DNA from 4 places in the Mesorhizobium sp. WSM3864 genome. Region 2 is predicted to be linked to each of the others. Evidence: riboswitches for the same ligand, from Rfam matches in the RefSeq annotation. Region 2 holds a riboswitch; each other region holds the start of a gene.
What was found. Region 2 has a riboswitch for cobalamin ahead of bluB (5,6-dimethylbenzimidazole synthase). Riboswitches for the same ligand answer to the same signal wherever they lie in the genome.

Region 1 (7,696 bases), on a different contig from region 2:
TGCCGCGCACGGCGCGGTCGTGGCCTTCGCGCTGGCGCTGCTGGCGTTGTTCTGGACCTATCGGCTGGGCGACAACCCTTCGATCCGTCCCGGCAAGAGCCGTCCGATCAACCCGCTCGCCAATATCGGCCGCTTCGTCGCGCAGCCGCGGTTGCGCCTCGCGTGGCTGATCGCCTTCGGCCGCTCGTGTTTCTGGACGACCTTCTTCGTCTATGGCCCGCTGTTCATGGTGATCACGGGCGAGGGCAAGCTTGCCGGCGGGCTGCTGGTTTCGGCAGGCAATGCGCTTCTGTTCATGGCGATCTTCTGGGGCAGGGCGGGAAAGCGCTTCGGCGGCCGTCGGACCATGGCTTTCGCCTATTTCGCCATGGCGGCGATGCTTTTCGCGGCCGGCGGCGTCGGCGCCGCCGCGCCGCTGCTCACCGCCGCCTTCCTGCTCGGCGGCGCCTTGTTCACCATCGCGCTCGACGCGCTGGGCTCGACCGCCTTCATGCGGTCGGTGCGTTCCTATGAAAGGGCGCAGATGGCAGCTGTCTATCGAACCTATCTCGATTTTTCCGAGCTGACGCCGCCGCTGGTCTATTCGGTGGTGCTGACCTTCTTCGGTCTCGGCTCGGTGTTCGCCACGCTCGGCCTGTTGGCCGCCTTCTGCGGCTTCTTCACTTGGCGCTATCTGCCGAAGTCGTTTTGACCGGCTGCAACGCCGCATGGCGCCCACGCACCCACTCGTGGAAGCGGCGCAAATCGTACTCCTCGGGCATCAGCACGCCGGCCTGGTGGCGGATCGAGTGCAGGCCCTTCTGGTTGACCTCGCAGATCGCGGCGTCCTCCTCCAGCACCTGGGTGCCGAAGGCGACGATGTTGTCGATATCGGTTTGTGCCAGGGCATCGGGCGCGAACAGCCATTCGGCGGTGAGCTCCGTTTGCTCGGGCCCGAGCGGGGTCAACCGCACCGTGCGGACATAGTCGACATGGCCGACGATGAACATCGAGGGCAGCGAGGTTGCGTAGGTCTGGCCGGCGGCTCGCTCGGCCGGCGTCAGGTCGGCAAAGACCGGTCCATGGACGCGTCCGTCGCGCGACCAGGTCTCGGCGCCCGCGCGCAGGCCGCCGGAAAACTCCGGCGCATCATTATCCGCATAGCGCGCCCATTCCGGATCGTCATGCCTCGCGATCAGGCCGCGCCCATAGATCGGCACCAGCCGCGACAGGTCCTTGTGCACGCCAGGGCAATGCAGGCATTCGTTGAAGTTCTCCCAGAAGATTTTCCAGTTGCAGTTCATCACCTTGGTGAGCCGGTGCCCGGGGACGAGCGTCTCCAGCGGCCAGTTCGAAAGATCGCGGGAGGCGGAGTCGAAGGAGGCTTCCGCCGAGCCATCGGGCTCCACTGCGAGATTGATGAAGACGAAGCCGCGCCACACTGACAGCGCCACCCGGTAGAGCGGATAATTGTCCTTGTCGAAGCCTTCGGGCAGCGATTTCGATGGGATACGGACGAGATCGCCGCGCAGCGAATAGGTCCAGGCGTGGTAGGGGCAGGTGAGCAGCCTTGCCTTCAGCCGCCCTTCGCTTTCCTGGCAGAGCTGCGAGCCGCGATGCCGGCAGGTGTTGTGGAAGGCGCGCAAGCTCCCGGTCTCGTCGCGCAGCACGACGACCTCCTGCGAGCCGATACGCGCGGTTCGAAAGGCAAGAGGTCCCGCGAGATCGGCTTCGCGGCAAACCATGAGCCAGCTCCGATACTAGATCGCTTCGAGATCGAGCCGGTAAGCGTCGGCTTCCCGATAGGCGCTTGCAGGCAACGTCGGCTCGAGGCTGGTGAGGCCATTGTAGCGGCTGTGTTCGCTAGGATTTGGCTGCATGAGCGGCTCCCCTTGGCTGATGACAGCCGACACCCGGGCAGGACCGTTGTCAATTGCGCGGCCATTGTCGCTTCCGGGTGCTGCCCTTAAGGTCACTTCGTAATCGCCTGCGGTTTCGCCGGCTGCCCAGGATTGCAAAGTATGCCTGCAAGAACGATGTCGCTGACCGTGGAACTGGTCGCCCGCTGTTTTCGCGCGGTCGATGACCCGGGGCCCGACCCGGATGCCGAGCATCTCGTGGACAGCGACTATGAAGCCATGCTGGATGCATTCGAGGCCGAGCTACCTGCAACCGAGCCTCTCTGGCTGTTCGGCTACGGCTCGCTGATCTGGAAGCCCGAGATTGAGCATGTCGAGGAGCGCGTCGCCGTGGCACGCGGCTGGCATCGCTCCTTCTGCATGAAGATGACGCGCTGGCGCGGCACCAAGCAAAGCCCCGGCCTGATGATGGCGCTGGATCGTGGCGGCCAATGCAAGGGTGTTGCTTTCCGCCTGAACGGTGGTGACCGCCGGCAGGCGTTGGACAGGCTTTTTCGCCGCGAGATGACGCTGAAGCCGACCAGCTACCGACCTCGCCTGCTGCAACTCGCAACCGACAAGGGACCGTTGAGAGCGCTTGCCTTCGTTATCAATCGCAAAGGCACGACCTATGCCGGCCCACTCAACGAAGACGAGGTGGTCGAAAGGCTGGCGACCTCGTGCGGCCACTGGGGTTCAGGCACCGACTATCTCTACAACACCGTGAAGAACCTCGAACAGCGCGGTATTCACGACCGCCATTTGTGGCGATTGCAGCAGCTCGTTGCCGAGCGGATCGCCGGATCTTAGTCCGAAACCGGTGCCGCAATCACGCTGCGGCGTGACGGAATTTGGTTTGCCGGTCGCGACGATTCTGCCTATAGTCGATGGCGTCGTCGGTTCCGTTTTTGGAGCCAAGAGGGAATGCGGTGAGGGTGGAGTCTTTGCCCTAAGCCGTGGCTGCCCCCGCAACTGTGTGCGGTAGTCCTCTCCATAGAACCACTGAGGTTTGTCCTCGGGAAGGTGGGGAAGGGTGCGAATCCGCGAGCCAGGAGACCTGCCGGCGACAGGAAAGTTGACTTCGATGCCCTCGGGTGGAGGGCGAAAGGACAAGACATGAATACCGCTTCCGTCGCCCTCGGCGCCTCCGTCTCCTCGCAGTCGCGCATCATGCAGCTGGCTCTCGCCGCGCTGCTCGGCATTTTCGTCGTCGGTTTTGTCGGCTTCTCGCACATCGATGCGGTCCACAACGCTGCCCACGACTATCGTCACTCGATGGCTTTTCCCTGCCACTGACTAAGGCCCCATATCATGAATCTGTTTCGCAACGTCGTGTTCGTCGCGGCGATCGCAGGGCTCGTGGCGGGCATCGCGCTTGCCTGCATGCAGGCCTATGCGACCGTGCCGCTGATCCTCAAAGCGGAAGTCTATGAAAAGGCGGGCGGCGGTCATCACCACGACCATGCCGCCAACACTGGAACTAGCACTGCCATGAGCTCGGCCGAACCGGCGGGCAATGCGATGAGCAGCGCCGTTCCTGCGTCGACGGAAGCGGCGGCTCCGACCGAGGACGAGGGCTGGGCTCCGGCCGACGGCTTCGAGCGCTTCGCCTTCAACGTTGTCGCCAACATCGTCACCGGCATCGGCTTCGCACTGATCCTGGTCGCGGTGTCGGAATTCGCCGGTGGCATCGGCAGCTGGCGCCAGGGCGTGTTCTGGGGCCTTGCCGGTTTTGCGGTTTTCACGCTCGCGCCCGGCCTCGGCCTGCCGCCGGAACTGCCGGCCATGCCGGCGGCGGAACTTCTGCCGCGCCAGATCTGGTGGATTTCGACGGTGGCCGCAACCGCGGTCGGCCTTGGATTGATCGCCTTTCGCAAGTCGCTGCCCTTGGCAATTCTGGCGGTCGTGCTGATCGTCGCTCCGCACGTAGTCGGCGCGCCGCAGCCCGTCAGCTTCGAGACGGCGATTCCCGAGGGGCTGCACCATCAGTTCGTGGTGGCGGTGACCCTCACCGATCTGGTCTTCTGGCTGGTGCTCGGTGCGGCCGTCGGTGTGGTGCGCGGGCGCTTCACCGGTACATCGACCAGCCTGCGCGACAGCTTTGCCTGATCGTGCGGACGGCCATCTGACCTTCATCATCGGCGGTGCGCGCTCCGGCAAGAGCGCGCATGCCGAGTGCCTGGTGGCGGCAAGCCCGTCGCCTTGGGCCTATATCGCCACCGCGCAGGCCTATGACGAGGAGATGCGCGAGCGCATCGCGCTGCATCGCTCGCGCCGCGGCAAAGGCTGGGTCACCGTCGATGCGCCGCTCGACCTGGTCGGCGCGCTCGACGCCTTGCCCGATCACCAGCCGGTGCTTATCGATTGCCTGACATTGTGGCTGAGCAATCATATGCTGGCGGACCACGATATCGAGGCCGAGTGCCGGCGGCTCTCGGATGTGCTTTCGCAGCCGCGCGGACCGTGGTTTGTGGTGTCCAACGAAGTCGGGCTCGGCATCGTGCCGGACAATGCGCTGGCGCGCCGGTTCCGCGACGCCGCCGGGCGGCTCAACCAGCAGGTCGCGGCTGTCGCCGACAGCGTGCTGATGATGGTGGCGGGGCTGCCGCTCAAGGTGAAGTGACATGGGCGAGATCAAAGACACGATCATCGACGACAAGGATGCCGAACGCCATCGAGCCAAGATGGCCAAGCGCAAGGCGGTGCAGGATGCCGAGGTGGCCGGCAAGACGATCGAGAAGGGACTGCTGATCGTCAATACGGGGCCGGGCAAGGGCAAGACCACGGCTGCGTTCGGCCTGGCGCTGAGGATGCTCGGCTACGGCAAGCGCGTCGGCGTCGTCCAGTTCATCAAAGGCAAATGGCACACGGGCGAGAAGGATGCCTTCGCCGCCTTTGGCGATCGCGTCGTCTGGCACGCGATGGGCGAGGGCTTCACCTGGGAGACGCAGGACCTGAAGCGCGACATTGCCGCCGCCGAGGCTGCCTGGGCGAGGGCGCTCGAGCTGATTGCCGACCCGTCAATCAGCCTCGTGGTCCTCGACGAGCTCAACATCGCTCTGCGCTACGATTATCTCGAGCTGGAAAAGGTGGTCGCGGCGCTGAAGGCGCGTCGCGAGGGCTTGCATGTCGTCGTCACCGGCCGCAATGCCAAGCCGCTGCTGGTCGAGGCGGCCGATCTCGTCACCGAGATGGGGCAGACCAAGCACCATTTTGCGGCCGGCGTGAAGGCGCAGCAGGGGATTGAATTCTGAGGCGCCTTAGCCGCCGATCAAAATGGTCAGGTAGATCACCGTCGCCGACAGAATCGCGAACAGGCCGATCAGCAGCCCGTCGGCGACACGATAGAGTTCCAGCGCCTGCCTTATGTCGGTGCTTTCGGCCTCGCGCCTGCCGCCTTCGCCCATGAAGGCATCCTCGACGACCTCGCCGCCATAACTGCGCGGTCCGGCCAGGGCGAGCCCCAGCGCGCCGGCCATGGCGGCTTCCGGCCAGCCGGCATTGGGCGAACGGTGCTTCTTCGCGTCACGCCGCATGACCTGCCAGGCGTTGCGGGGGTCGGCGCCCTTGACGATGAAGGCCGCCAGCACAATCAGCAGGCCGGTGAGCCGCGATGCCGGCAGGTTGACCAGGTCGTCGAAGCGAGCGGCCGCCCGGCCGAAGGCCTGGTATTTCGGCGTGCGGTGGCCGATCATCGAATCGGCAGTGTTGGCGGCCTTGTACGCAGCACCCCCGGCCAAACCACCGACACCGGTCCATATGGCGGGCGCGACGATGCCATCGGAGAAATTCTCGGCCAGGCTTTCGATCGCGGCGCGGGCAACGCCCGCCCTGTCGAGCTTGTCCGGATCGCGGCCGACGATGCGCGAAACGGCGATGCGGCCGAGCGTCAGGCCACCGGTCTCCAGCGCATCGGCGACATCCTCGACATGCTCGGCGAGGCTCTTCTGCGACAGAAGCGAGGAGCTGAGAATGGCCGCGATGACCAGGCCGGACGGAAAGATCAGCCAGAGCAGGACATGCAGCGTCAGGCCGATGGCCGCCGGCACCAGCAGGATGACCAGAAGCGCCTGGACGCCGCGGCGGCGACGCAATTCGTCGGAATCGGTGGCGTGGTTGAGCCTGCGATCGAGAAAGGATATCAGCCTGCCGATCCAGGTTACCGGATGACCGATGGCGTTGAACAGCCAGTCCGGATAGCCAAGGGCACGTTCGATGGCGAGTGACAGGAAAGCGATCAGGATCGACATGAAGCTTCTAAGCGGAGCGGTTGCAGCGGTTGATCACGGCGGCAGCCTTGGCCGGGCAAGCGCTCTCTTTCCTCATGCGCCGCAGCCTTTCCTTGACCTCTCGACAGGTATCAATCCGCACTCCTATCCGCTTTTCGATCTGCCCGCCACCGCCCTGTCACGATTGCCCGAGCCAGGACGACTGCGCGAATTGGCCGAAATTGCGGCCAAGGCGTATGGCGCGCGGTCGGCGGCGCATGTCGTGGCCGCGCCCGGCACGCAGATCCTGTTGCCGCGGGTCGCTTCGCTGGTGAGGCCCGGCAAGGCACTGGTGCTGGGTCCAACTTATGCCGAGCATGCCAGGGTGGCCGCGATTGCAGGCCATGCGGTTGTGGAGGTGGGCGACTTCGACGCCTTGGCGGACGCTGACCTTGCGGTGCTGGTCAACCCGAACAATCCGGATGGGCGAGTGATCGAAAGGCACCGCCTGGTCGGCCTTGCTGCGCGGCTTCGCGCGAAGGGCGGCCTGCTGGTGGTCGACGAAGCCTTCATGGATGTCGGCCCGATTGAACACAGCCTGGCCGGCGATGTGGGCGAAGGCGGCATCGTAGTGCTGCGCTCCTTCGGCAAATTCTTCGGCCTTGCCGGCGTCAGGCTTGGTTTCGCGCTGGCCGACCAACTGACCGCCGAGCGGCTGGAGGCGCAGCTTGGACCATGGGCTGTCGCCGGTCCTGCACTTGAATACGGAATCCGCGCATTGGCGGACGCCGAGTGGCAGGATGACATGCGACAGAGCCTGGCAGCCGATGCCAAGCGCCTCGACGCGCTGCTCAGCCGATTCGGTATCGCGGTCGCCGGCGGCACCAGTTTGTTCCGCTATTTGTCTTTCTCTGATGCTGCCTCCCTGTTCTCCGCTCTTGGCGAACGCGGTATCCTGGTCCGTCATTTTGCCGATCGACCGCAGGTCTTGCGCGTCGGTCTGCCCGGCAGCGAAGAGGAGTGGCAGCGGCTGGAGAGCGCGCTTGCAGCGTGGGCCTCGCGGCGCGACGATGCGCCGAAGGAGTGCTGACGATGATCCATGTCTGTTCGCTGTCGAAGGTGGAGGAGACCGTTGCGAGAACCGGCGCGGAGCGCTTGCTGTCGCTGCTCGCTGACGGTACCGAGATGGTCCGTCCGGCCTCGATACTGGCCGAAAACCATCTGCATCTCGTCATGCACGACATCGTCGCCGCGCAGGAAGGCATGACCATGCCGGGCGAGGAGCATGTGCGCGCGCTGCTCGACTTCGCCTATCGCTGGGACAGGGCCAAACCGATGGTCGTGCACTGCTATGCCGGTATCAGCCGCTCGACGGCATCGGCCTATATTATCGCGGCGGCACTGGCGCCCAAACGCGACGAGGCGGAGCTGGCGAAGACGCTGCGCTTTCTCTCGCCGTCAGCGACGCCCAATCCAAGGCTGATTGCCGTTGCGGATATGTTGCTTGGGCGAGAAGGCCGGATGATCGCGGCGGTCGAAGCAATCGGGCGCGGTGCAGATGCCTTTGAAGGGATTCCGTTCGAACTCATCATTAGAGATTGAGCTCGCACT
Region 2 (7,696 bases):
TTTCTGGCCGATCTTTTCTCGCGCCCCGAACTGGTGGCGCATCGCCCCGACCCGACGCCGGACACGCCGCAGCAGAGTGCCGCAAGGCTCGCTCGCGACATCGATCATTGGGAGAAGCACGGATTTGGTCGCTGGGCGGTCGAAGCCAATGAGAAACTGATCGGCTTCGGCGGCGTCACCTTATCGAGCGATTTCGATGGGCTGAACCTGTCCTATCATCTTCACCCCGAGACCTGGGGGCATGGCTACGCGACGGAACTGGTTCGGGGGAGCTTGCACGCGGCTTTCGGCCCCTTGCGCGCCGGTCGGGTGATCGCACTGGCGCGTCCCGCCAATCCGGCATCGCGGCGCGTGCTGGAGAAATGCGGCTTCGTCTTCGAGCGGGAGATCATGCTCCATGGCGCGCCGACGGGGCTTTACGCATTCCCGGCGGCGAAGTTCGTTCCAAAGCAGGACATATAGCCAGCCAGCACCGGATGCATCGGTATCATCCAGCCGGAACAATCGCCGCTTCGCATTCATCCGGGGCGCAGTCCGGCGTCGCCAGCCGACACTGGCCGGCGAGCACGGTGACCAAAGCGACCGAGCCTGCCGCCACCGACACCCAGAACCCGTTCTGCGGTCCAAAAGTGTCGACCATCCAGCCGGCGGCGAAGGAGCCAAGCGCCATGCCGATGCCGATCCCGGTGGTCACCCAGGTCACGCCTTCCGTGAGCATTGCCGCCGGCACGTGGCGTTCGATCAGTCCAAAGGCGGTGATGAAGGTCGGCGAGATGGCAACGCCGCTGACGAACACGGCAAGCGCCAGCGTCGGCACCGTGTCGGCAAGAAGCAGCGGCAGAGTGGTAAGCGCGATGACGGCGACCGCTATCGCGAGTTGGCGTTGCAGCGGCGTGCGCAGGCTGAGCGCGCCGACGATGATGCCGAGCACGAAGGATCCCAGTGCATAGACGCCGATGACGAGGCTGGCTGCTTCGGGCTGGCCGAGCTCTTCGGTAATGGCAACGGTGGTGACTTCCGTGGTTGCGAAGGTCGCGCCGACGAAGATCAGCGCGACGGTGATGATCTGCACCGGCCGCAGGCGGATCGCCGAACCGGCCGCGCCATCCTCGGCCGGGCGAATGGGCGGTTCCGTCGGACGCTGCAGCAGGAATGCCGCCGAGCCGAAGGCGAGCAGCAAGGTGCTCACCACCATCCCGGCTTCCGGGAACAGCGCGGCGCTCAAGCCCACCGACAGCGATGCCCCAGCGACATAGACCAGCTCGTCCGCGGCCGATTCGAAGGCGAAGGCCGTATTGAGCTCGGGGCGGTCGCGAAAAATCTCGGTCCAGCGCGCCCTGACCAGCGCCGGGATGCTCGGCATTAAGGCGGCAAGCAGCGACGATAGGAACAAGGTCCACACCGGCCAGTGCTGGTTGGCCGCGACGATCAAGGTCGCGAAGGCAAGCGCCGAGACAAGTGTCGTCGGCACTGCAATCCGGCTCTGGCCGAGGCGGTCGACCAGCCGCGAGACCTGCGGCGACAGGAAGGCGTTGACCAAAGCGTATGTGGCCGAGACGGCGCCGGCCAGCCAGTACTCGCCATGCGTTTGCGACAGCATCGCCACAATACCGATCGGCGCCATGGCGATCGGCAGCCGGGCGATGAAGGCTGCCGCGGCGAAGCTCTTCGTGCCAGGAGCCCGAAAGATTTCCGAATATGGGTTTCGCATGGTCCCGTTCCTCGACAAGGGAAGGCGCCGCAACTACATACGCAGCGTATGAATGTCAAATAGTTCATACGTCGCGTATGTCAATTAGCATACGACGCGTATGTGAATAAGGCCAGGAGCCATGCACAAACCCCGCAAGGAGATGATCGCCGAGACGCGCGCCAAGCTGATCGCGGCCGCGCGCCATGCCTTCGGCACGATCGGCTATGCCGAGGCCTCGATGGACGATTTCACCGCTTCGGCGGGTCTGACGCGCGGCGCGCTCTATCATCATTTCGGCGACAAGAAGGGGCTCCTGCAGGCGGTGATCGCCGAAATCGACGCCGAGATGGCGGCGCGGGTGAACGAGGTGGCCTCGCGGGCGCCTACTCGCTGGCAGCATTTCGTCGACGAATGCACCACCTATATCGAGATGGCGCTTGAGCCGGAAATCCAGCGCATCATGTTCAGGGACGGCCCGGCCGTGCTCGGCGATCCGGCTCAGTGGCCCAACGCCAGCGCCTGCACGGCTTCAATGACCGATCACCTGTCAAAGCTGCAGGAGGAGGGCGTCGTCGTTCCCGATCTCGATCCCGAGACCGCAGCGCGGCTCATCAACGGCGCCAGTAGCCAGGCCTCGCAGCGCATCGCCAATGCCAAGGATCCGGAAGCGACGTCGAAGAAGGTTGTGGCGGCGTTCAAGCAGCTGCTGGAAGGCCTGAAAACCAAATAGCATCCGGTCGCGGCGTTGCGGGCAATCACTCGGGTCCGCGCTGCCTCAGACAATTGTCCCCCGCTCAAAATCCCTCCGACATTGACTTTGGCAGGAGCGAGCGCATCCTCTCCCGCCAATTCTCTGAGGCGGAGGGTCGGGGCCATGTGGGACTTCAGCATCGGCCGGTCGGTGTCCATCATGATGCGGACGTGGCCGTTCATCGTCTTTCGCATCATCGTCTATTTCGGCATCACGGTGGCCTACATAACAGCGACCGGCACCGGCGCCAGCGTCGGTTACGGCGTCGGCCACATCTCGACCGATCCGGACGGGCCGATGTCCTTTGCCTTGTGGGGTGGGGTGGTCGGCTTCGGCGTGGTCTCGATCGCCGTCTACTGGATCCGCGAATACATTCTCTATGTGCTCAAGGCAGGCCATATCGCCGTCATGGTCCATCTGATCGACGGGCAGGACGTTCCCGACGGCCAGGGCCAGATCGCCTATGCGCGCGAAGTGGTGACGAAGCGCTTCGCCGAGGCCAACATCCTTTTCGTCGTCGACCAGCTGGTGAAAGGCGCCATCCGCGCCATCACAGGGCTGATCGGCGGCGTTGCTGCGTTCCTACCCATTCCAGGCTTAAGCGGTCTGGTGAGCTTCATCAATACCGTCATCCGCCTGTCGCTGACCTATGTCGACGAGATCATCCTCGGCTACAACATCCGCACCAATTCCAACTCGCCTTTCGAGACCGCCAGGCAAGGCGTCGTGCTCTACGCGCAGAACGGCAAGTTGATGGTCAAGAACGCCGTCTGGCTGGCGGTGATCATGTGGGGCGTTTCCTTCGTCATCTTCCTTTTGATGCTGGCGCCCGCCGCCGCGATCCTCTGGGCCATGCCGGGCCAGCTTGCCGGCTGGGCCTTCGTGTTGGCCATCGTCTTCGCCTGGGCCTTCAAGGCGGCTTTCATCGAGCCCTTCGCCATCGCTTCGCTGATGCAGGTCTACTTCGCCACCATCGAGGGCCAGGTCCCCAATCCGGAATGGGACCGGCGCCTGGCCGAAGCCTCGTCCAAGTTCAGGGAATTGCGCGACAAGGCGCTCAGCCCCTTCGGCGGCTCGCGCTGGGATTCGCCAAGGACCGCTTGAGCAGCAGCCCCGGCCACGAAGGCCGCCTGATCACGGCTTCGCCCCTTCACGGGAACCAAGGCGAGCGATCGCCGATTTGAGCGGCGCCTCGCCGGCGCCGCAAAAGGTCTCGCTCATCACCAACTCGGGCAGCGGCAGGCGCTTGCCCCAGCCATGCGCTTCGAGGTCGGGCCTCGGCGCGAATTCCGAGACGCGGCCGACGCAGAGATAGGCGATCGGCGTGACGTGCTCGGGGATCGACAGCAGTCGCTTCAGCGCTTCGGGCTCGATGATGCTCACCCAGCCGACCCCGACGCCTTCCGCCCGCGCCGCGAGCCAGAAATTCTGCACCGCGCAGACGGTGCTGTAGAGGTCCATCTCCGGATTGTGCCAGCGCCCGAGCGGCGAGTTCTTCGAGCGCTGGCGGTCGCAGGTGATGCAGAGGTTGAGCGCGCTTTCGCAGATGCCCTCGAGCTTCAGCTTGCGGTAGAGCGCCCGCCGCTCCACCTCGATCGCCGGCAGTTCCTGTTCGCGCGCGGCCAAAAACAGGTCGCGCACCTGCCGCCGCCTTGTGGCGTCCCGGATGACGATGAAGTTCCAGGGCTGCATGTAGCCGACCGACGGCGCGTGGTGTGCCGCGGTGAGCAGCCGCGCCAAAACGCTGTCGTCGAGATCGTCGGCAAGGAAATGGCTGCGCACGTCGCGCCGGGTGAACATGGCTCGGTAGACGGCGTCGCGCGCCAATTGGTCAAAGTCATCGCCGCCGGCGGCGGCTGTTCGTGCCTGCATCGCTTGTCCCCTTGCGATAAGCAGTCCTCCGCCTGACCATGCGGATGACCATGTCTGCCGGGCCGGTCTTCTGGCTCGGGATCGACCCGCATCCGGCGCCTTCCCGTCTGGGACAGTGGCGTTTGCCGGCGCGGTCCCCCTCACAGCGTTGGGCACGCCACGGATTTCAACCGTGTTCCCGATTCTCCCGCGTTGCGGGCACCAGGCAGCGACGCGACCTTATCGCGAAGCCGAAGCCGGGCCAATGCCGCCAGCGACACGATTGGGCGCGATTTCCCCAATCATTCGGCGCTGAAACATGGCTATCCGTGCGACAGGTGCCTAGATTAGGCGCCATGACCACTCGTCTCTACACTCATCCGGTATTCCTGGAACACCTCACGCCGCCCGGCCACCCCGAGCGGCCCGACCGTTTGCGCGCCATCGAGCGCGTGCTCGACGACGAGGCTTTTTCGGCCCTCGACCGCGTCGAGGCGCCGGAAGGCGACGAGGCGACTATCCTTTACGCGCATCCGGAGGATTTCGTCGGCCGTGTCCGCGCTGCGATTCCCGAGACGGGGATCGTCTCGATCGATGCCGACACCAGCGCCAGCCCGAAAAGCTGGCATGCGGCGGTGACGGCGATCGGCGCGGCGAACGCCGCCGTCGACGATGTGTTCGAGGGCCGTGCCGCCAATGTCTTCGTTGCCGCGCGTCCGCCCGGCCATCACGCCGAAAAAGCGACCGCGATGGGCTTTTGCCTGTTCAACACCGCGGCGATCGCCGCCCGTTATGCGCAGGAGAAGCATCTGGCCGAGCGCGTCGCCATCGTCGATTGGGATGTGCATCACGGCAACGGCACGCAGGACATTTTCTGGGACGATCCGTCGGTGCTCTATTGCTCGACCCACCAGATGCCGCTTTATCCGGGCACCGGTGCCAAGAGCGAGACCGGCGCCGGCAACATCGTCAACGCGCCGCTTGCGCCGAGCACCGGCAGCGACACGTTCCGCGACGCCTTCCTGTCGCGCGTGCTGCCGTCGATCGACGCCTTCCAGCCGGATCTGATCATCATTTCCGCCGGTTTCGATGCGCACCATCGCGATCCGCTGGCCGCGATCAACCTGACCGAGGATGATTTCGACTGGGCGACCGGCCAGCTGATGGAGCGCGCCGGGCGCCACAGCGGCAACCGGCTCGTCAGCCTGCTGGAGGGCGGTTACGATCTGCAAGGATTGGCATTTTCGGTCGCCGCCCATGTCGGGCGGCTGATGAAGGGATGAATGATGGCTGATGAAGCTAACCAAGACGTCAAGGCGATGAGCTTCGAACAGGCGCTCGACGCGCTGGAGAAGATCGTCGATGATCTGGAGCGCGGCGACGTTCCGCTCGACCAGTCGATCAAGATCTACGAGCGCGGCGAGGCGCTGAAGGCTCATTGCGACCGCTTGCTCAAGGCCGCCGAGGACAAGGTCGAGAAGATCAGGCTCTCGCGCGACGGCAAGCCGGTTGGAACGGAGCCGCTCGACGCCGAGTGAGGTGTATTGATATTCAGGTGAGGCCGCCTGCAAACGCGGCTTTCTGCGGTTCCGGTGCTCACGTCCTTCAAGTACGCTCCGGTCCGGTTCTCGGAACCCGCCATTTTCGGCTCGGTCTGACCTGAATCTCAACACACCTCGGTGCACAATGTCAGACCGGTTCGGGCAGAAAGCAGGTAAGGAGTTAAAGCATGTGCCGAAACATCAAGACCCTGTTCAACTTCGATCCGCCGGCGACCGACGACGAGGTCCATGACGCGGCGCTGCAGTTCGTGCGCAAGCTGAGCGGCGCGACCAAGCCGTCCAAGCGCAACGAGCATGCCTTCAACCACGCCGTCGAGGCGATCGCCGCCGCCGCGCGCGAGCTGCTTGACAGCCTCGAAACCACCCAGCATCCGCGCAACCGCGAGGAAGAGGCCGCCAAGGCGAAGGCCCGATCCGCGCTCCGCTTCGCCTGACGCCGGTCATGAGCTTCTTTCCGGGCAACGATCCCGAGGCCGGCGACGCCTTCGCCTGCGACCAGATCGAGTTGATGGTCATTCCCAACGCCAAGGACATTGGTGGCTTCGAGGTTCGCCGCGCCTTGCCGACGGCGAAACGCAGGCTGGTCGGTCCGTTCATCTTCTTCGACCGCATGGGCCCGGCCATCCTGCGTGCCGGCCACGCGATCGACGTGCGCCCGCATCCGCATATCGGGCTGTCCACCGTCACCTATCTGTTCGACGGCAAGATCAGGCATCGCGACTCGCTCGGCACCGAAATGGTGATCGCGCCGGGCGACGTGAATTTGATGACCGCCGGCCGCGGCATCGTTCATTCCGAGCGCACGCCCGAGGAATTGCGCGGCGCGCCGATGTCGATTTCCGGCCTGCAAACCTGGCTGGCGCTGCCGGACAGCAAGGAAGAAATCGCCCCGGTGTTCGCGAACACGTCGGTCGTCCAACTGCCCGAAATCGATGCCGAGGGCGTTAGCGGCCGCGTCGTCATCGGCGAATTTTCCGGGCTGCGCTCGCCCGTCGCGACCGCCTCGGAAACGCTCTATGCCGATCTGCGGCTGGCGGCGGGCGCCAGCGTCAAAATCCCCGGCGACGCCGAGGAACGCGCCATCTACACGCTGGAGGGCGAGGTTTCGATTGCCGGCGACCGTTTCCCGGCCGAGCGGCTTTTGGTGTTCAAACCGGGCGAGGAAATCGTCGTGTCGTCCGAGCGCGGCGCGCATTTCATGCTGTTCGGCGGAGCGTCGCTGGGCTCCAAGCGTTATATCTGGTGGAATTTCGTTTCGTCCTCGAAAGAACGCATCGAGCAGGCCAAGGAAGAATGGAAGACGGGCCGCTTCGATATCGTTCCTGGCGATGAGGAAGAATTCATTCCGCTGCCGGAAGGTTAGCGCAGAATGGACATTCTGCGCCGGGCGCGTCACTGACACGCATTTACATTGGCGCGCCGTCAGCCTATCTCGCGCATAGCAAAGCGCATATTTGAAGGTTAACCCAAGGTTAAGTTGACAGGCCGTCCCAGAGTGAACCCGAAGCCTGACACGCCGCTCCTCGACAAAGTCCGCATTCCCGCGGATTTGCGGGCGCTTGATGAAAGCGAGCTGCCGCAGCTGGCGACCGAACTGCGCGCGGAGCTGATCGACGCGGTGTCGCACACCGGCGGCCATCTTGGCGCCGGTCTCGGCGTCGTCGAGCTTACGGTTGCGCTGCACTATGTCTTCAACACGCCGGAAGACCGGCTGATCTGGGACGTTGGCCACCAGGCCTATCCGCACAAGATCCTGACCGGCCGCCGCGACCGCATCCGCACGCTTCGCCAGGAAGGCGGTCTCTCCGGCTTCACCCGGCGCGCAGAGAGCGAATACGA
Region 3 (7,696 bases), on a different contig from region 2:
CCGCGAGCGGTCACTTCCATGATGCCGTTGCCGTGGCGCAAGGCGGATTCGCAAAGACCGATCAGCGACTTGGGTGCAAGCCCTCCAGCAACCGGATTGAGCCGCACCAGCAGGCCATCGCCGGTCTGCATCGGCGCGCTCAACGCGGGGCAGGCGCCACGGCGCGAGAAGGCGTTCATGCCGCCACCTCGCTTGCCTGCGCCTCGGCGATCAAGGCCGTGAGATCGTCGTCGATGGAATTCCTGAGCGGATGCCAGAGACCGCGCCGTCGCGCAGCCAGGAATCGCTCAGCGATGACCTTCGCGGCGGCGGGATTTTCGCGCAGCAGGAAGGCTCGGACTTCCGCATCGCCGATATAGGCGTCGTGCACCGCCTCGATCAGCGCGCCCGATATGGCATGCGTGGTCTCGGCGAAGCCAACCAGGCGGTCGACCGTCTCGGCGAATTCCGAGGCGCCGCGGGGGCCGTGGCGCATCTGCCCGGCAATGAAGCGCGGATTGACGGCGCGGGCCCGCACCACGCGCGACACGGCTTCGCCGACCGATCGCGGCCTCGGCTTCTTAGGGTCAGTCGTGTCGAGCACGATGACATCGGCATTCCTGCCAAGCGCGGCCAGTGCGGCCGAAAACCCGCCGATGAAGGCGACATCGGCCGAACCTTCGAGGATGTCGCGGCCCGGGTCGTCGCCGGTGTGGACAAGCAGGTCCGCCTCGGCGATGCGGCCCTCGAACACGCCGGGCGCGGAGATGGCCTCACCGTCGGCGCCGCCATAGGCATGCGAGGTTGCTTCGAGATAGGCGCGGCCGATCTCTTCGCGCGCGCTCCATTCGCCGCGCGACAGCAATTCCTCGATCCCGGCGCCGTAAGTGCCGGGCGAGGTACCGAAAATGCGCGGACCGATCTTGCCTTGGGCACGGGCCGCGGCGGCAAGCGGATTTTCCGAATCGTCCTCGTCGCGGCCGGCGACGGCGCTGGCGGCGGCGTCGATCAGCGCGATCTGGATCGGGAACATATCGCGAAACAGGCCGGAGATGCGCCAGGTGACGTCGACGCGCGGGCGGCCGAGCGAAGCCGGCGGCAGCACCTCGATGCCGGTGACGCGACCCGTTGCGGCATCCCATTGCGGCCGGCAGCCCATCAGCGCCAGGCCTTGCGCGATCTCCTCGCCGCCGGTGCGCAACGAGGCGGAGCCCCAGAGGTCGATGACCAACGAGCGCGGCCAGTCGCCATGGCTCTGCATGTAGCTGCGCACGACTTCTTCCGCCGCCGCCTGCCCGAGATCATAGGCCGTCGACGTCGGCATGGTGCGCGGATCGGAGGTGAAAAGGTTGCGGCCGGTGGGCAGGACATCGGAACGACCGCGCGCCGGCGCGCCTGCCGGTCCGGCCTTGATGTGACGGCCGTCGAGCGCAGCGAGCAGGGCGTTTTTTTCGGTCTCGACGCTTTGGCGGCGCAGCGGATCGGCTTCGTCATCGGGCGCGCGGCCATAGACATGCAGCCCGTCCTTGACGGCAAAATCCTTGAGGTCGCACAGCCACGCGTCGATGCGGCGCAGCGCCTCGTCCGGCGCATCGGTTCCGGCAACTCCGGCTTCAGAAGCAAGGCCTGTCTTCTGCGCCGTTTCGACGATCAGCCTTGCAAGTCGGTCACGGCGGCGGCGGTCGAGCCCGTCGGCTTGTGCGTATTCGTCGACCAGCCGCTCAAGCCTCTGTTGCGCCTCGTCGAGCCCGGCGCCGGTCAGCGGCGGCGGCAGGTGACCGAGCGTGACGGCCGAGATGCGGCGCTTGGCCTGCGCCGCCTCGCCGGGATTGGAGACGATGAAAGGATAGATGACGGGCAGAGAGCCGGTGACGATCTCAGGGAAGCAGTTGTCGGAGAGCGCGACCGTCTTGCCCGGCAGCCATTCCAGCGTGCCATGCGCGCCGACATGGACGATGGCGTGGATGCCGAGCGACTTTTGCAGCCACAGGCCGAAGGCGATCAGTTCGTGGCGCGGGGGAAGGGTCGGGTCGTGGTAGTCGGCGCGGCGGTCTGCGGAGCGACCACGGTCGGGGGCCAGCGCCACGGTAACGTTGCCGAAGGTGGCGGCGCGGAAGGGGAAGCTTGCGGAAGGAGGCGCTTGAACACCCCCCTCTGTCCTGCCGGACATCTCCCCCTCAAGGGGGGAGATTGGCAGTTTCGCTGACGGCGCTTCTCCTCCAGCGTTGATGATTGGCGAAAGCATCGATGCAGGCGCAATCTCCCCCCTAGAGGGGGAGATGTCCGGCAGGACAGAGGGGGGCGCATTGACGTGAGCTTTGCCGTTGGCTCTTCCCCATGCTGCCTCAACCGTGTCGCGTGCACCTTCGGGAAGCGCTGCCGAAAAGGCGAGATATTCCTGTAAGGTGAGACCAAGTCCACCCACCTCCAACACATCCAGCAATCCGCGCGGCGATTGCGGAATCCCATCAACCGCATAGCCCTGTTCCTTGAGGTCGTGCAGCATGGCGAGCACACTCGACGGCACATCCAGGCCGACAGCATAGCCCGTGCGTCCGGGCGCGCTTGGATAATCCGGAATCAGGATCGCCAGCTTGCGTTCCGCCCGCTGCGTCCGTTGAAGGCGGAGGAAGGCGGCGATGCGGGCGGCGACCTGCGCGACGCGATCCGCCTCGGGACGGTTGGCGAAGGCGCGGAAGGCCAGCGCCGGATCGGCGTCAATCTCGCCCTTGAAGGAGATCGCGCCGGCGAGGATACGGCCATCGAGCTCGGGCAGCACGACATGCATGGCAAGGTCGGCGGGCGCCAGGCCGCGCTGGTTTTTCTCCCAGACTTCGCGCCGCGTCGTGGCGACGATGACCTGGAACACCGGCACGCCGGCACGGTCGAAGAGCGTTTCGGCACCAGGCTCGGCACCGGAAGCGAAGGCGGTTGCAGTGACGATGGCGGACGGGTTCAACGAGGCGATGGCGGTTTCGACGAAAGCCAGCGATACCGGGTCCTTGAGGCTCGAAACGAAGATCGGCATTGGCGTCATGCCCTGCGAGCGAAAGGCATCTGCGAGTGCATCGATTGGCGCGACGTCCGCGGCGAGCAGCATCGAACGGTAGAAGAGGATGGGGATGACGGGGGCACCGACGCTGTCGATGTTGAGCTCTGTCACACCCCCCTCTGTCCGGCAGGACAGAGGGGGGTGTGAAGGACCGCCGACATCGATGATCTCAGGCTCCTCTACAACCCCCAATCCAGCCTGGTAATACCCCGCCTTCGGCACGCTCACCGGCTCGGCCACGGCCGTATCCGACCCGGCGAGTCTTGCCAGTCTTTGCACCAGCGCGCTCATGTTCGCTGGGCCGCCTTCGCGGAAATAGCCGAGCAGGGCGTCGAGTTCGGCGCGCGGCAGGGTCGAGCCTTCGATCAGCCGCAGATCCTCGTCGTGGCTTTCGCCCGGCAGCAGCGCCAGTTTGATATTTCGCTCGCGCGCAACCGCTGCGAGCTGGTCGCAGCCGTAGCGCCACCAGTCGTAGCCGCCGAGAATGCGGACCAGGACGACCCTGGCATGGCGCGCGACGCTGTCGATCCAGAGATCGACCGACATCGGATGGCGGAGATCGCGAAGTGCTGCCAGCCGCATCGACGGCAGCCGCGCGGCGTCGGCCTTCCACGCAGCGGCGAGGCCGGCGAGATCGCTGTCGGTGAAGGACAGGGCCACGACATCCGCAGGCGTCTGCCTGAGGTCGATCGGCTCGGCGAGATCGTCGAGCGAGGCGGATGTCGTGGTGAGGATGTGCATCGCGGTTCGGTCTTGCCTCAGCCGGCGAGGATACGCTCGATCGCCGGGCGGTTCAGCCCTTTGAGGCCGATGACGACGAGCCGCGATCGGCGGTCGTCGTTCGACGTCCAGGCGCGGTCGTAATAGTGGTTGACGCGCGGGCCGACGGCCTGGAGCAGCAGCCGCATCGGCTTGCCACCCACCTCGACAAAGCCTTTGACGCGCAGAACGTTTTCCTGCTCGGCGGCGAGAGCGACGCGCTTTGCCAGCTCATCCGGACTGGCGATGGACGGGATATCGAGGACGAAGGAGTCGAAATCGTCATGCTCATGGTCGAGCTCGTCATCGTGATGGGTCTTGCGGTTCTCGATGTCGTCTTCGACGGCGAGGCCAAGACCGAGCAGCACCGACGGGTCGACCTTGCCCTGTGCGGTCGGTACGACCTTGACCGCGCGCGCCACGTGCTCGCCGATGACGGCGTTGGCGCGCTCCGAGCCGGCCGCGTCCATCAGATCGCTCTTCGACAGGATGATCAGGTCGGCGCAAGCGATCTGGTCCTCGAACACCTCTTCGACCGGATCATCGTGGTCGAGGGAATCGTCGGCGGCGCGCTGCGCCTGCAGGGCGTCCATATCGGCGGCGACGCGGCCGTCGGCCAGCGCCGGACCGTCGACCACGGCGATGACGCCATCGACCGTCACGCGGCTCTTCACCGTCGGCCACTGGAAGGCCTGGACGAGCGGCTTCGGCAAAGCGAGGCCGGAGGTTTCGATCAGGATGTGGTCGACTTTCGGCGTGCGCGACAGGATCTGGTCGAGCGCCGGCACGAAGTCGTCGGCGACGGTGCAGCAGATGCAGCCATTGGCCAGTTCGACGATGTTTTCCTCCGGACAGGTGTCGACGCCGCAGCCTTTCAGGATCTCGCCGTCGATGCCGACATCGCCGAATTCGTTGACGATGATCGCCAGCCGCTTGCCCTTGGCGTTTTCGAGCAGGTTGCGGATCAGCGTGGTCTTGCCGGCGCCGAGAAAGCCGGTGACGACAGTGCAGGGAACACGGGAGAGGGATGCGGTCATGTCAGTCCTTCAGCAGGTCGAGGGGAGGGATGCGGGCAACCAGGCCGCGCTTGAGGGAATCGGGCCGGCCTCGCCAGGGGATGAGGCCGTCGGTCGAGGTGGCAAAGAGCTTTGCGCCGGTGACGAGGTCGGCGCCGCTGGTCGTTTCCAGGTCACCGAAGACATAGCTCCAGCAGCCGTCGCGCAGCAGCGCCGCGCTCAGGCGGCGTTTGCAATTGCCGAGACACTCGACGGTGCGGATGCGGATTTTCTCGTCCGGCGCGGCGCGGCGCGCGTCTTTGGCAAGGAGGGCGCCGGCACGCGGATGCGCGTCCGAACCGGTCTCATCTCGGCAGGAGGAGCAGACGATGACGGTCACTTCCGATAGCGCGTCGCGGGGTTCGGACGAAATGTCCGCGGTATTAGCCGGAAAACTGACGTTGCGATCCAAAACCAGGCTCCTTGCCCGGAAAACCCGCCGAGCGATCGGATTCTCATGTCTCAGACGGCAGGTCTCCTGGCTCGCGGGTCGTCGCCTTGCGCCGCCTTCCCGGGAACATCCCAGTGGTTTTCGGCTGAGGCTCGTCGCTCACAGTTGCGGGGACAGCCGCGGATTTGGGTTTTCCCGCACCGCATTCCCTCTTGGCTCCTCCCCTTGCCGGGAGGAGACCGTCTGCGGCGGATTTAGGCTTAGAGGTGCTGGCATGTCAACGCGCGGCTACGACACCGAAATGTCGGTCAACGCCGGCCCAAGGTCGCCGCCCGGCGTCACCTCGATGGTTTCCAAGCCGAGCCATGCCTGCACCTGTTTCAACTCATCGAAGAGCTGTGCGGCCGTTTCGGCGGGAGCGCCGGCTTCGGCAAAAGCCGCATGAACGCGCAGCACGCCGGCCGGGCGGTCGGCTCTCAGATCGACCCGGGCAACGATCCGGTCGCCGAGCAGGAAAGGCAGCACGTAGTAGCCGTACTGGCGCTTCTCGGCCGGCGTGTAGATCTCGATGCGGTAGCGGAAGCCGAAGAGTTTTTCCGTCCGAGTGCGTTCGAAAACCACCGGATCGAACGGCGCGAGCAGGGCGCGCGCGTCGATGCGGCGCGGAAAACGGGCGTCCTTGTGGAGATAGGCGGGCTTGTCCCAGCCTTCGACCTTCACCGGCAGCAGTTCGCCCACCTCGACCAGTTCCTCGATCCTGGCCTTCGTATCGCCAGGCGCCAGGCGGAAATAGTCGCGCAGATCGCCATAGGTGGCGATGCCATGGGCGCGGGCGGAAATGCGCAGCAATTCGCGATGCGCGTCCTCGACCGAGGGCACCGGCAGGTCGAGCACGGCCTGCGGCAGAACCCGCTCGGGCAGGTCGTAATAGCGCTCGAATCCGCGCCGGTAGGCGGTGGTGATGCGCCCGGCCCAGAACAGCCATTCGAAAGCGTGCTTGGCCTCGCTCCAGCCCCACCAGCCGCCATTGCCCTTGTGGCCTTCGATGTCGGAGGCGGCGATCGGCCCGCGTTGCGCGACTTGCCCGTAGATCTCCTCGATCATCGCCTTGCGCTCGCGGCCCCATTTGGCGAGGCCGAGATACATTTCCTCGCCTTGCTCGGCGCGCTGCATGCGCCAGCGCATCAACGGATAGGTCTCGACGGGCAGGAAGGAAGCCTCATGGGCCCAGTATTCGAAGACGGTTCGCTTGCGGGTGACGGCCGCGTTGTCGAGCAGCGCAAGCGGGTAGGGCCCGAGGCGCGAATAGAGCGGCATATAGTGGGCGCGCACCACGGCGCTGACGGAATCGATCTGCAGCAGGCCAGTTCGGGAAAGCACGCGGGCGAGATGGCGACGATCGGGCGTGCCGGCAGGCCGCGCATCGGTAAAACCCTGCGCACCGAGCGCAATGCGCCTTGCTGCGGCGAGCGAGATCTTTTCCTTCATCCAGCTACCGATCCTTTGCCGGGGTTTCCAGTCGGTGATTCCGGCCATGCTAGCAGGCAAATGGCGGGAGATATGTCAGGATAGAAAAGTGGAGTAAAACATGAAGGAAATCAAACAGGAGCGGATCGGACCAGTTTCTTCCGATATGGCGTCCAGCGCCGGATTTTGAACAAGGTTTGACTTGCGTCGCCGAAACCGCTGCGCTAACCCTCGCCGCGTCGCAGCATAGGCCACCTAAAACGGTTCAGCGGGTTAAACTGTCACGCTTCCGCCTTAGAGTCCGTTGCTGTAATCAAAGTGAACTGGCCGCCGAAGGAAAGTCGCCGCATGAGCGCACTCCTAAGTTCGTATCTGCCTATCGTGCTCTTCATCGCAGTGGCGATGGTCGTCGGCCTGGCGCTGATCGTTGCGCCGTTCCTGGTTGCCTACCGCAATCCCGATCCGGAAAAGCTTTCCGCCTATGAATGCGGGTTCAACTCATTCGACGACGCCCGCATGAAGTTCGACATCCGCTTCTACCTGGTGTCGATCCTGTTCATCATCTTCGATCTCGAGGTCGCCTTCCTGTTCCCGTGGGCGGTGTCCTTCTCCAAGCTCGGCATGCTCGGCTTCTGGTCGATGATGGTGTTCCTGGCGGTGCTGACCATCGGCTTTGCCTATGAATGGAAAAAAGGAGCGCTGGAATGGGATTGAACGACAGTTCAGGCACCCTCGTCGCGCCGAAGCCCAAGGGCATCATCGATCCCAACACCGGCAGGCCGGTGGGGGAGGACGATCCCTTCTTCCTCGAGATCAATAATGAGCTGGCCGACAAGGGCTTCCTTGTCACCTCGACCGAGGCGCTGATCACTTGGGCGCGCAGCGGCTCGCTGATGTTCATGACCTTCGGTCTCGCCTGCTGCGCGGTCGAGATGATCCACACCTCGATGCCGCGCTATGACTCAGAGAGGTTCGGCGTCGCGCCGCGCGCGT
Region 4 (7,696 bases), on a different contig from region 2:
AGGCCATGCGGTCGCCAAGGGCGAGAAGCACGGCAATCTCGGCAAGCTGTCGCTGAAGGAGATCGCCGCACAGTCCGGCAAGACCGGCGGGCCGATCGCCGGCCATAGCGAGCTCGTCGCCGACGGCGCGGGCGTCTCCTTCGCCACCCATATCTGCGACGTCGAGGTCGATCCCGAAACCGGCTCGACCAGGGTGATCCGCTACACGGTGGTGCAGGATGCCGGCAAGGCGGTGCACCCGACCTATGTCGAGGGCCAGTACCAAGGCGGTGCCGCGCAAGGCATCGGCTGGGCGCTCAACGAGGAGTATATCTACGGCAAGGACGGCCGCCTGCAGAACCCGGGCTTCCTCGACTACCGCATCCCGGTCTGCTCCGACCTGCCGATGATCGACACGCAGATCCTGGAAATCCCCAACCCCAACCACCCCTACGGGGTGCGCGGCGTCGGCGAGACCTCGATCGTGCCGCCGCTGGCGGCGATCGCCAATGCGGTGTCGAACGCGGTGGGCGTGCGCATGAGCCACATCCCGATGTCGCCGCCGCGGATTCTTGCAGCGCTCGAGGCCGAACGGGAAGGCTAGCATGCTGAAAAGTGCGAAGCGGTTTTCAGCTCACGTCAGGGTCCAATGAGGATCAGGCGATAATGGTCCAAGTCACGCTCTGGGGCTCGCTCAGCGCCGCCGCCGGAGGCAAGGACAAGCTCGACATCGAGGCCAAGGACATCAGGGAGCTGTTCCGCAAGCTTGCGGAACAGCATCCCGCGTTCGAACCCCTGCTCGATCGCGGCATCGCGGTCGCGATCGACGGGACCATCTATCGCGACACGTGGTCGAAGGAACTGCCGCCGGGGGCGGAGATTTTCCTGCTGCCGCGGCTGGCGGGTGGATAGGCGGAGCGGCGACCGCCCTCGCCTGTTCGCCGGATTCGCGCTGAGCCTCACCCCTTTTTGACAGCGCCGGCAGTGACCTCATCCTTGTGCGCGGCAAAGGCTTCCAGGACCTCGGTCTTTTCGGCTTTCGGAACCTTGAAGCGGTCGAGCGTCCGCCCCAGTTCCGCTGCGACCTCGTCGAATTCGGCGGGAGAAATCTTCAGCTCCTTGTGGGCCTCCTCGAGGCCGAGCGGCGTCGCGCCCGGCTCGGTGGCCACGAACTTGAAGGGGCCGCCGGAAACATCGCACACCCACAGCGTACGCATGAACTTGAGGCCCGGCAGCCGTTCGAGGTTCTTGGTGTGCCATTTGCGCAGTTGCGGGTTCTTGGACTTCTTGCCGACGATGGGGTTTTTCACGACGGCGTCGCTGAAGTGATCGACCACGGCTGCGATGGCGAACACGCCTCCCAACCGATCGTATAGACTCTTGTCCGGCGCGGTCTGCTTGGTCTGCGCCAGCGCATCGCCGGCGGGCAATATGGCGGTCGACGCGGCCGCCGCCGCCAGCACGGCGACGACGCTTCGTCTCGAAAGAGAGGTCGAAACAGCCGTTTTCATCTCTGGTACCTCCGTTGGGCCAGAGCCGGCCGCTCTGGCGGCTTCAATGCGTGATTGCGGGACATATGCACTTTGCCTCAAACGGCATCGTATGAGGAACTAACGAAACTGCGCCCGAAATATTCCTCAGGCGGACCGGCAGCCAGGGGTCTATTCACGATGGCTAAAATTTTGCGTGACGGAGACGGATACATAAACGGCGTCGCGCGTTAATGCGCCTATGGCTGACGGGCTTTTCCGTGAATCGTGGCCTCGCGGAAACGGCGAGATGGCGCGATTCATTCGTGAATATCCCTGGTCGGAAAGCCCGCTCGGGCCGATCGAGACATGGACGCTCAGCCTGAGGACGACGGTCGACCTGATGCTCGCCGCCGAAGCCCAGATCGTGCTTTTCTGCGGGCCGGAGTTTGTCGCGCTCTACAATGACGCCTACGCGCCGACCATCGGCGACAAGCATCCGCGGGCGCTCGGCCGCCCCGCCGAGGAAAACTGGTCCGAGCTCTGGACCGACCTCGAGCCGCTGCTGCGCGGCGTTCTCGAAACCGGCGAAACGTTCTCGGCCAGGGACCGGCCTTTCTACATCGAACTGTCCGGCCTGGTCGGCGAGACGGTGTATTTCGACATCTCCTATTCCGCGGTGCGGGCGCAGGACGGCACGGTTGAAGCCGTGCTCTGCATCGTTTCGGAAACCACGGCCCGGGTGCTGGCGGCAGCAAAGGTGCGCGAAAGCGAGCAGCGGTTTCGCGCGCTGGTCAATGCCAGCTCCGACGTGGTTTATCGGATGAGCCCGGACTGGCAGGAAATGCATGAGCTGGACGGCCGCGGCTTCCTGTCGAGCGCTCAGGGGCCGGCGATCCGCTGGCGCGACGAATACCTGTTCCCGGAAGACCAGGCGAGCATCCAGGCGGCGATCGAGCGCGCCATCATGGAGCGCGGCGTGTTCGAGCTCGAGCACAGGGTGCGGCGCGCCGACGGGTCCGCCGGCTGGACCACCTCACGGGCAATCCCGATCATCGATGACACCGGCAGCATCCTGGAATGGTTCGGCATGGCCGCCGACATCACCGAAAAACGGGCGAGCGAACAGCAGATCCAACTCTTGATGCGCGAGGTGAACCACCGCGTCAAAAACCAGTACGCCGTGATCCTTTCCATGATCCGCGAGACGAGCAAACGCGCGACGGACCCGCGCGCGTTCGAACACCAGATCCGCGAACGCATCATGGCGCTGTCGCGCTCGCACGACCTCTTGGTGCTCAACGACTGGCGCGGCGCGGGCATGGCCGACCTTGTGCGCGAACATCTGCGGCCGTTCGGACACGAAGAGCGCATCTCGCCATCCGGACCGGACGTGACGCTGCGGCTGAACGCGGTGCAGAACATCGGCATGGCGCTGCATGAGCTGGGCACCAACGCGACGAAATACGGCGCCCTGGCCGGCGACGCCGGAACCGTGCGGATGGACTGGCGGGTAGCCCCGGCCCCCGAAGGCAGCGATTTCGAGCTGGTCTGGGAGGAACATTTTTCTGAACCTGCCGCGGCCGCCGATGCCAAGCCGCACAAAGGCTTCGGCAGCGTCGTTCTCCAGCGCGTCGTCCCCACCAGCCTCTCCGGCAGCGCCTCCATGGAACGGCTGCCCGGCCTCGTTCGCTGGACGCTCTCGGCGCCGCTCGCCAACGTGGTTGTCGCCCGTGGGGCGGAGCTGGACGGCGATGAGCAGATCGCCGGGCTGACGTGAGGGCGGCTGCATCCTGAGGAGACCGACCCGACGGCCGGCCACAACGCCTGGGGACCCGCTGCGCCGCCGAGCCTGCCGTATCGCCGCACGTCGCTGGCCTGCGCTGCTCCCTTTTTTTGCTTTCCCTTCCCGGCCTTTTTTCGAACAGAAAAGCGCCAGCTTTTCTGTTCTGGACTCTGGATATTTGGACTCTGGATTCTGGCTTATGGATTATGGGGCTTATCCCAGGCCTTAACCCCTGGCTTATCCAAGCGCAGAATTCCGTCACACTTCCAAAGGCTTGGGCTACGGGTCCTCAGCATGCCTTTGAAGCGCGTGCGCACGGGCCGGCGATCTCCTGTTGCTGTCTGGCCAACAGTGAACAAAATGGGAACAAAAATGTCAAGCCGGGCACCGCTGACGGGGCTGGCGATCGTCGCCTTTGCCGCCGTCGGCTTCCTGTTGCCGAGGCGCTTCAAGGAGGCAGGCTGGCAGCCCGCCGGGATCTGATGGCAGAGAGATGCGGCTGGCCTGCTGCAGCCAGCCGCCGCCGGCGGCTTATGAATTCTTTGCTGCGGATGCGCTCTCCACATCATCCAGCCCCTTGGCCTTATAGACGACGTAGGAGATCGCCCAGGCGGCGATGAAGATGCCGATAATGGCGAAGCCCAGATTGTTGAAATTGTCGTTGAGCGTGCCGACGCCGTTCCAGAAGCCGCCCGACAGACCAAACTTGTCACCGATGAGGCCGAGCGCCTCGATGCCGCCGATCAGTACTGCGACAAGGACCGACACCAGGGTGATCGTCATGTTGTAGTACAGTTTGCGGATCGGCTTGACGAAGGCCCACTCATAGGCGCCGAGCATCATCACACCATCGGTCGTGTCGACCAGTGACATACCGGCCGCGAAAAGCACCGGGAAGACCAGAATGGCTTCGAACGGCACGCCCTTGGCCGCTTGTGCCGCGGACACGCCGAACATGGCGACTTCGGTCGCGGTGTCGAAACCAAGGCCGAAGAGGAAACCAAGTGGGAACATGTGCCAGCTGCGCGACACCAGCCGGAACATCGGGCGGAAGACGCGCGCCAGGAAGCCGCGATTGTTGAGCAGCAGGTCCAGATCCTCCTCGACAAACGCCCCACCGGCCCGCACCCGCCGATAGCTTCTGTAGATCGAGAAGAAGATGACGATGTTCATCGCCGCGATGGCGAGCAGGAAGAGTGCGGAAACGCCGGTACTGATCGTGCCGCCAATCTCCTGAAGGCTCTGGAAACGGCCGAGCAGGGACGTTGCCGCCGCGATAGCCGCAGCGACGATGACGACGATCGTCGAATGGCCGAGTGCGAAAAAGAAGCCGACTGAGACCGGCCGTTTGCCGTTCTGCATCAGCTTGCGCGTGACATTGTCGATGGCCGCTATGTGGTCGGCGTCGACGGCATGGCGCAAGCCCAGGCCGTATATGACGAGAGCGACGCCAAGCAATGTCGGCTTGTCGTGGAAGGCGACGAAAGCCCACAGCCACGCCCCGACGTTGAGAATGGCGAGTGCGCTGTAGATTGTAATCAGCTTGGCTTTCAGGTCCGGCGAGCTTTTGTTCAGCATTTTCGATAGTTGGATCAGCATGGTTCTGCCTTTGACGTTGCCTGTCATCGCAGGGAACTCGCCCCGCCCTCCGGCCAGGCGCGCACACCGGATCACCCCGTCCGATGTTCTGCTTTGACGTCCATGATGGCAGGTCTCCTGGCTCGCGGATTCCCGCCGCTTTCGCCTTCCCGGCCCATGCAGCCAGTGGCATCGTGAAAACGGCACGCCGCTTACAGTTGCGGGGGCAGCCACGGCTTTGGATTTCTCCGCACCGCGTTCCCTTTTGATCCCCGAAGGGAACCATCGGCGCGAATTCGCCACACCGCGGTTGGCCAGTCAATCAACAACTCCGACGGCCAGAGGCCCCTCACGCCATCGTGACGAGATCGCCGCGCCCCCCTCACACCCCCAGCGTCGGCTCGGTATTCACCTCCAGCGCATCCTCCGCCTCGTCCTCCTCGCCAAGCACCTCGCCCTTCGCCGGCAGTGCGCGTCCGATCCACATCGGGTCGATAAGGTGGTCGCGCTTGGGGTTGGTGGTGTTGGGATGGATGAGGATGCTTAGGCCGCCATGGTTCAGCATCAGCCAGGGAACCAGCGTCGCAAAAATCTCGGTCGCGAAGGAGACCTGGTACATGGCTTGCTGGTGCGGGCCGACCGGCTCGTCGCGCCAGTTGCCGAGGCGCACGCGAAAGCGCTCTGCGATGCGCTGGCGCAGCCATTCGGCATGCCGCCGCTCGGCCTCTCCGCCGTAGTAGATATGGGCGTGATAGCTGGCGATCTCGGCGATCGGCCTGACTTCGTTCATCGCGATGCTTCCCTTCGATGATTTTTTTGCGCCCGGCGGAACTCTAGCCGAAGCGCGGGCGCCTTGTCTGCAGCCGGCCGCGGTCTGCGCCTGCGGTCGGCAGGGTTGTCGGATATGGCGCTCCCTTGCTCGGCTTTGCCGGGCCATCTCTTCGCCACCTTGTGGGGGCGAGGAATTGCCAAACCGCCGAGGTTGCAACCGGCAGGAAGGATGGCAACGGCCGTTCTGCCTTTGCCCTAAATCACCGCGGTGACCGTGCCCTTCGCATTTAGGCGACAGCCGACTTTCGCCTGCCTCACTTCGATGCCGCCTCGCCTGTCATAGTCTATGCGCACCTCGATCGGCGCGTTGAGCCCGCTTCGGCGTTGACGCAAGGGGCCGGCGCTGACCGTGTAAACACGCACGGCGCCGAGGGGCTTGGCGGCCGCCGTGATCGCGGCGCGACAGGCGCGCACCACGGCGGCCGGCGTGCCCCGTATCGCCTTCGGAGGTGACAGCGGCGCGATGCGATAGCCTTTGGTGCCCCGCCGGAGGTCGCCGCCGGCGGATCTGGAGGGCCTCAGCACTGGAGGCAGCACAATGGTCTGCGTCGCGCTCTTGGCCAAAGCAGGGGCTGTCGGCACCGCGGCCGGGTTCTGCGCAGAGGCAGCCGATCCGCTGACGGCGGAAGGATCGTCGCCCGCGGCGGCGGCGCCCACGCTTGTCGACACGCCTGTGCTGGTGCTGCCCAGATTGCCGCCGGCATTGACGCCGAGCGATCCGCCGCCGGTCGATGCGCCGACGTTTGCGCCGCCGACACCGTCGGCACTGGCGCCCACGCCCGCCGACACGCCTTGCGAACCGGCGCCCAACCCGGCGCCCACGCCGATGCCGCCGACCTTGCCGCCCACGCCGACGTCAAGCGCCGAGGCAGGCCCGATCGGGATGGCGATCGCCAGTGCGGCTGCTAGGTATTTTTTCATGGCCAGACCTTTGTTCCAAGGCCAACCTTGTGTGGCTCCTCATCGAGCGTCCGCTCGACAGCGGTCTGCGAAGCCTTCGTCGCGCGAATGCGTGCCGAGCGATGGCGACTTCTCGCCCTGCCAGGCATCGGCCTCGGCGGTGACCGGCGCGGCTGGAGGCCGCTCGAAAGACGGATGATAGAAAAGCGGTCTCGGCAACGCCAAGCACTGAAAAAGGCTTAGGACTTCTCCTTTCAACTTAGCTGTCGACAGCAGGGCAAGTTTGAGCTCGCCTACGCGCTGCTAACGGGTAACTTTCAAATTAGTTTCAACTAAAATGCAACAGAACAAGGACACCACCGTGCCAGCGCCGGTTGCTGATGCCGACGCCGGGCTCTCGTCGAAATGGCCGTCTCGGCTTCGCCGGGCCAATTCTCCCCCACTTCCTGGCCGGCGCCGGCCTGGAGGCTTGAGAGTCGCCCAGGGCGGCAAGGCGCCCGCGCTACCGGCTCGAAGCCGCAACGCTCATCGCGCTGGCCGACAAGGACGCGGTGCTGGTCGGCCAGGCCGACCTGTTGCGATCGATGGTCGAGGGTGCGGCCGGCGATGCGATCCTGGCCAACAAGCGCGAGATCGAGACCGGCATCGCCGCCATCAGCGCCACATTGCGCGACAGGCAATCGTTCCTGCTGTGAGGGCCGGCTAGGCCTTGCCCCTGGAGCGCCTCACGCCTTTTGACTGGTGAGGCGCTCGAGCGCATCGACGATCAGGTCGCAGAATTTCGCATGGTCGAGCTTCATCGCCACGGTGTGGCGGAAATCGACCTGCTCGCTCGCCGTGCCGCCGAAATGGCGCATGCCGCCCAGCTTCTCGAAATTGCAGACCGTCATGCCCTTGGTCCAGCGTCCGGCAAGCTCGACGCGGATATCGGCCTTCTCGGTGGTGAAGACGCCTGCATCGATCATCGCCGCCACGCAGCAGGCGTCATGGACGGCGGGATAGGCTATCTGCAGCAGGCCGCCATGCGTGGTCGCGATGAATTCCCAGATGTCGAGGATGAATTTGGCGATCGGCCCGCCGACGGCGCGCACCCTGTCCTGCAGGTCGGGGGTGGCCAAGGCCTGGTGCGTGAGGTCGAGCCCCACCATGGTGA

Region 1: it holds a riboswitch for cobalamin, as region 2 does, so the genes downstream of both, CK215_RS00380 (CbtB domain-containing protein) here and bluB (5,6-dimethylbenzimidazole synthase) in region 2, are expected to answer to the same signal.
Region 3: it holds a riboswitch for cobalamin, as region 2 does, so the genes downstream of both, CK215_RS00175 (DUF1636 family protein) here and bluB (5,6-dimethylbenzimidazole synthase) in region 2, are expected to answer to the same signal.
Region 4: it holds a riboswitch for cobalamin, as region 2 does, so the genes downstream of both, CK215_RS25435 (HoxN/HupN/NixA family nickel/cobalt transporter) here and bluB (5,6-dimethylbenzimidazole synthase) in region 2, are expected to answer to the same signal.

Annotation. Positions count from the first base shown of each region.
Region 1 covers NZ_NSGD01000001.1:75,290-82,985, forward strand. The annotation lists gene CK215_RS00365 (MFS transporter) at 1-691, shown strand, start outside; gene CK215_RS00370 (aromatic ring-hydroxylating dioxygenase subunit alpha) at 660-1,724, opposite strand; gene CK215_RS00375 (gamma-glutamylcyclotransferase) at 2,001-2,687, shown strand; cobalamin riboswitch at 2,758-2,957, shown strand; gene CK215_RS00380 (CbtB domain-containing protein) at 2,994-3,173, shown strand; gene CK215_RS00385 (CbtA family protein) at 3,189-3,986, shown strand; gene cobU (bifunctional adenosylcobinamide kinase/adenosylcobinamide-phosphate guanylyltransferase) at 3,979-4,500, shown strand; gene cobO (cob(I)yrinic acid a,c-diamide adenosyltransferase) at 4,502-5,131, shown strand; gene cbiB (adenosylcobinamide-phosphate synthase CbiB) at 5,138-6,127, opposite strand; gene cobD (threonine-phosphate decarboxylase CobD) at 6,126-7,175, shown strand; gene CK215_RS00410 (tyrosine phosphatase family protein) at 7,178-7,687, shown strand.
Region 2 covers NZ_NSGD01000002.1:467,066-474,761, reverse strand. The annotation lists gene CK215_RS06500 (GNAT family N-acetyltransferase) at 1-462, shown strand, start outside; gene CK215_RS06495 (MFS transporter) at 488-1,711, opposite strand; gene CK215_RS06490 (TetR/AcrR family transcriptional regulator) at 1,833-2,423, shown strand; gene CK215_RS06485 (hypothetical protein) at 2,568-3,548, shown strand; gene bluB (5,6-dimethylbenzimidazole synthase) at 3,579-4,316, opposite strand; cobalamin riboswitch at 4,359-4,537, opposite strand; gene CK215_RS06475 (histone deacetylase family protein) at 4,652-5,578, shown strand; gene CK215_RS06470 (exodeoxyribonuclease VII small subunit) at 5,582-5,833, shown strand; gene CK215_RS06465 (DUF2277 domain-containing protein) at 6,025-6,291, shown strand; gene CK215_RS06460 (pirin family protein) at 6,300-7,220, shown strand; gene dxs (1-deoxy-D-xylulose-5-phosphate synthase) at 7,353-7,696, shown strand, end outside.
Region 3 covers NZ_NSGD01000001.1:28,207-35,902, forward strand. The annotation lists gene cobG (precorrin-3B synthase) at 1-179, opposite strand, end outside; gene cobN (cobaltochelatase subunit CobN) at 176-3,772, opposite strand; gene cobW (cobalamin biosynthesis protein CobW) at 3,790-4,827, opposite strand; gene CK215_RS00175 (DUF1636 family protein) at 4,829-5,257, opposite strand; cobalamin riboswitch at 5,296-5,495, opposite strand; gene CK215_RS00180 (winged helix-turn-helix domain-containing protein) at 5,525-6,724, opposite strand; gene CK215_RS00185 (NADH-quinone oxidoreductase subunit A) at 7,052-7,417, shown strand; gene CK215_RS00190 (NADH-quinone oxidoreductase subunit B) at 7,408-7,696, shown strand, end outside.
Region 4 covers NZ_NSGD01000018.1:31,355-39,050, reverse strand. The annotation lists gene CK215_RS25455 (xanthine dehydrogenase family protein molybdopterin-binding subunit) at 1-583, shown strand, start outside; gene CK215_RS25450 (MoaD/ThiS family protein) at 646-891, shown strand; gene CK215_RS25445 (group 1 truncated hemoglobin) at 939-1,442, opposite strand; gene CK215_RS25440 (HWE histidine kinase domain-containing protein) at 1,852-3,228, shown strand; gene CK215_RS25435 (HoxN/HupN/NixA family nickel/cobalt transporter) at 3,766-4,833, opposite strand; cobalamin riboswitch at 4,923-5,114, opposite strand; gene CK215_RS25430 (DOPA 4,5-dioxygenase family protein) at 5,195-5,602, opposite strand; gene CK215_RS25425 (hypothetical protein) at 5,839-6,564, opposite strand; gene CK215_RS31430 (hypothetical protein) at 7,095-7,238, shown strand; gene CK215_RS25420 (nucleoside hydrolase) at 7,269-7,696, opposite strand, start outside.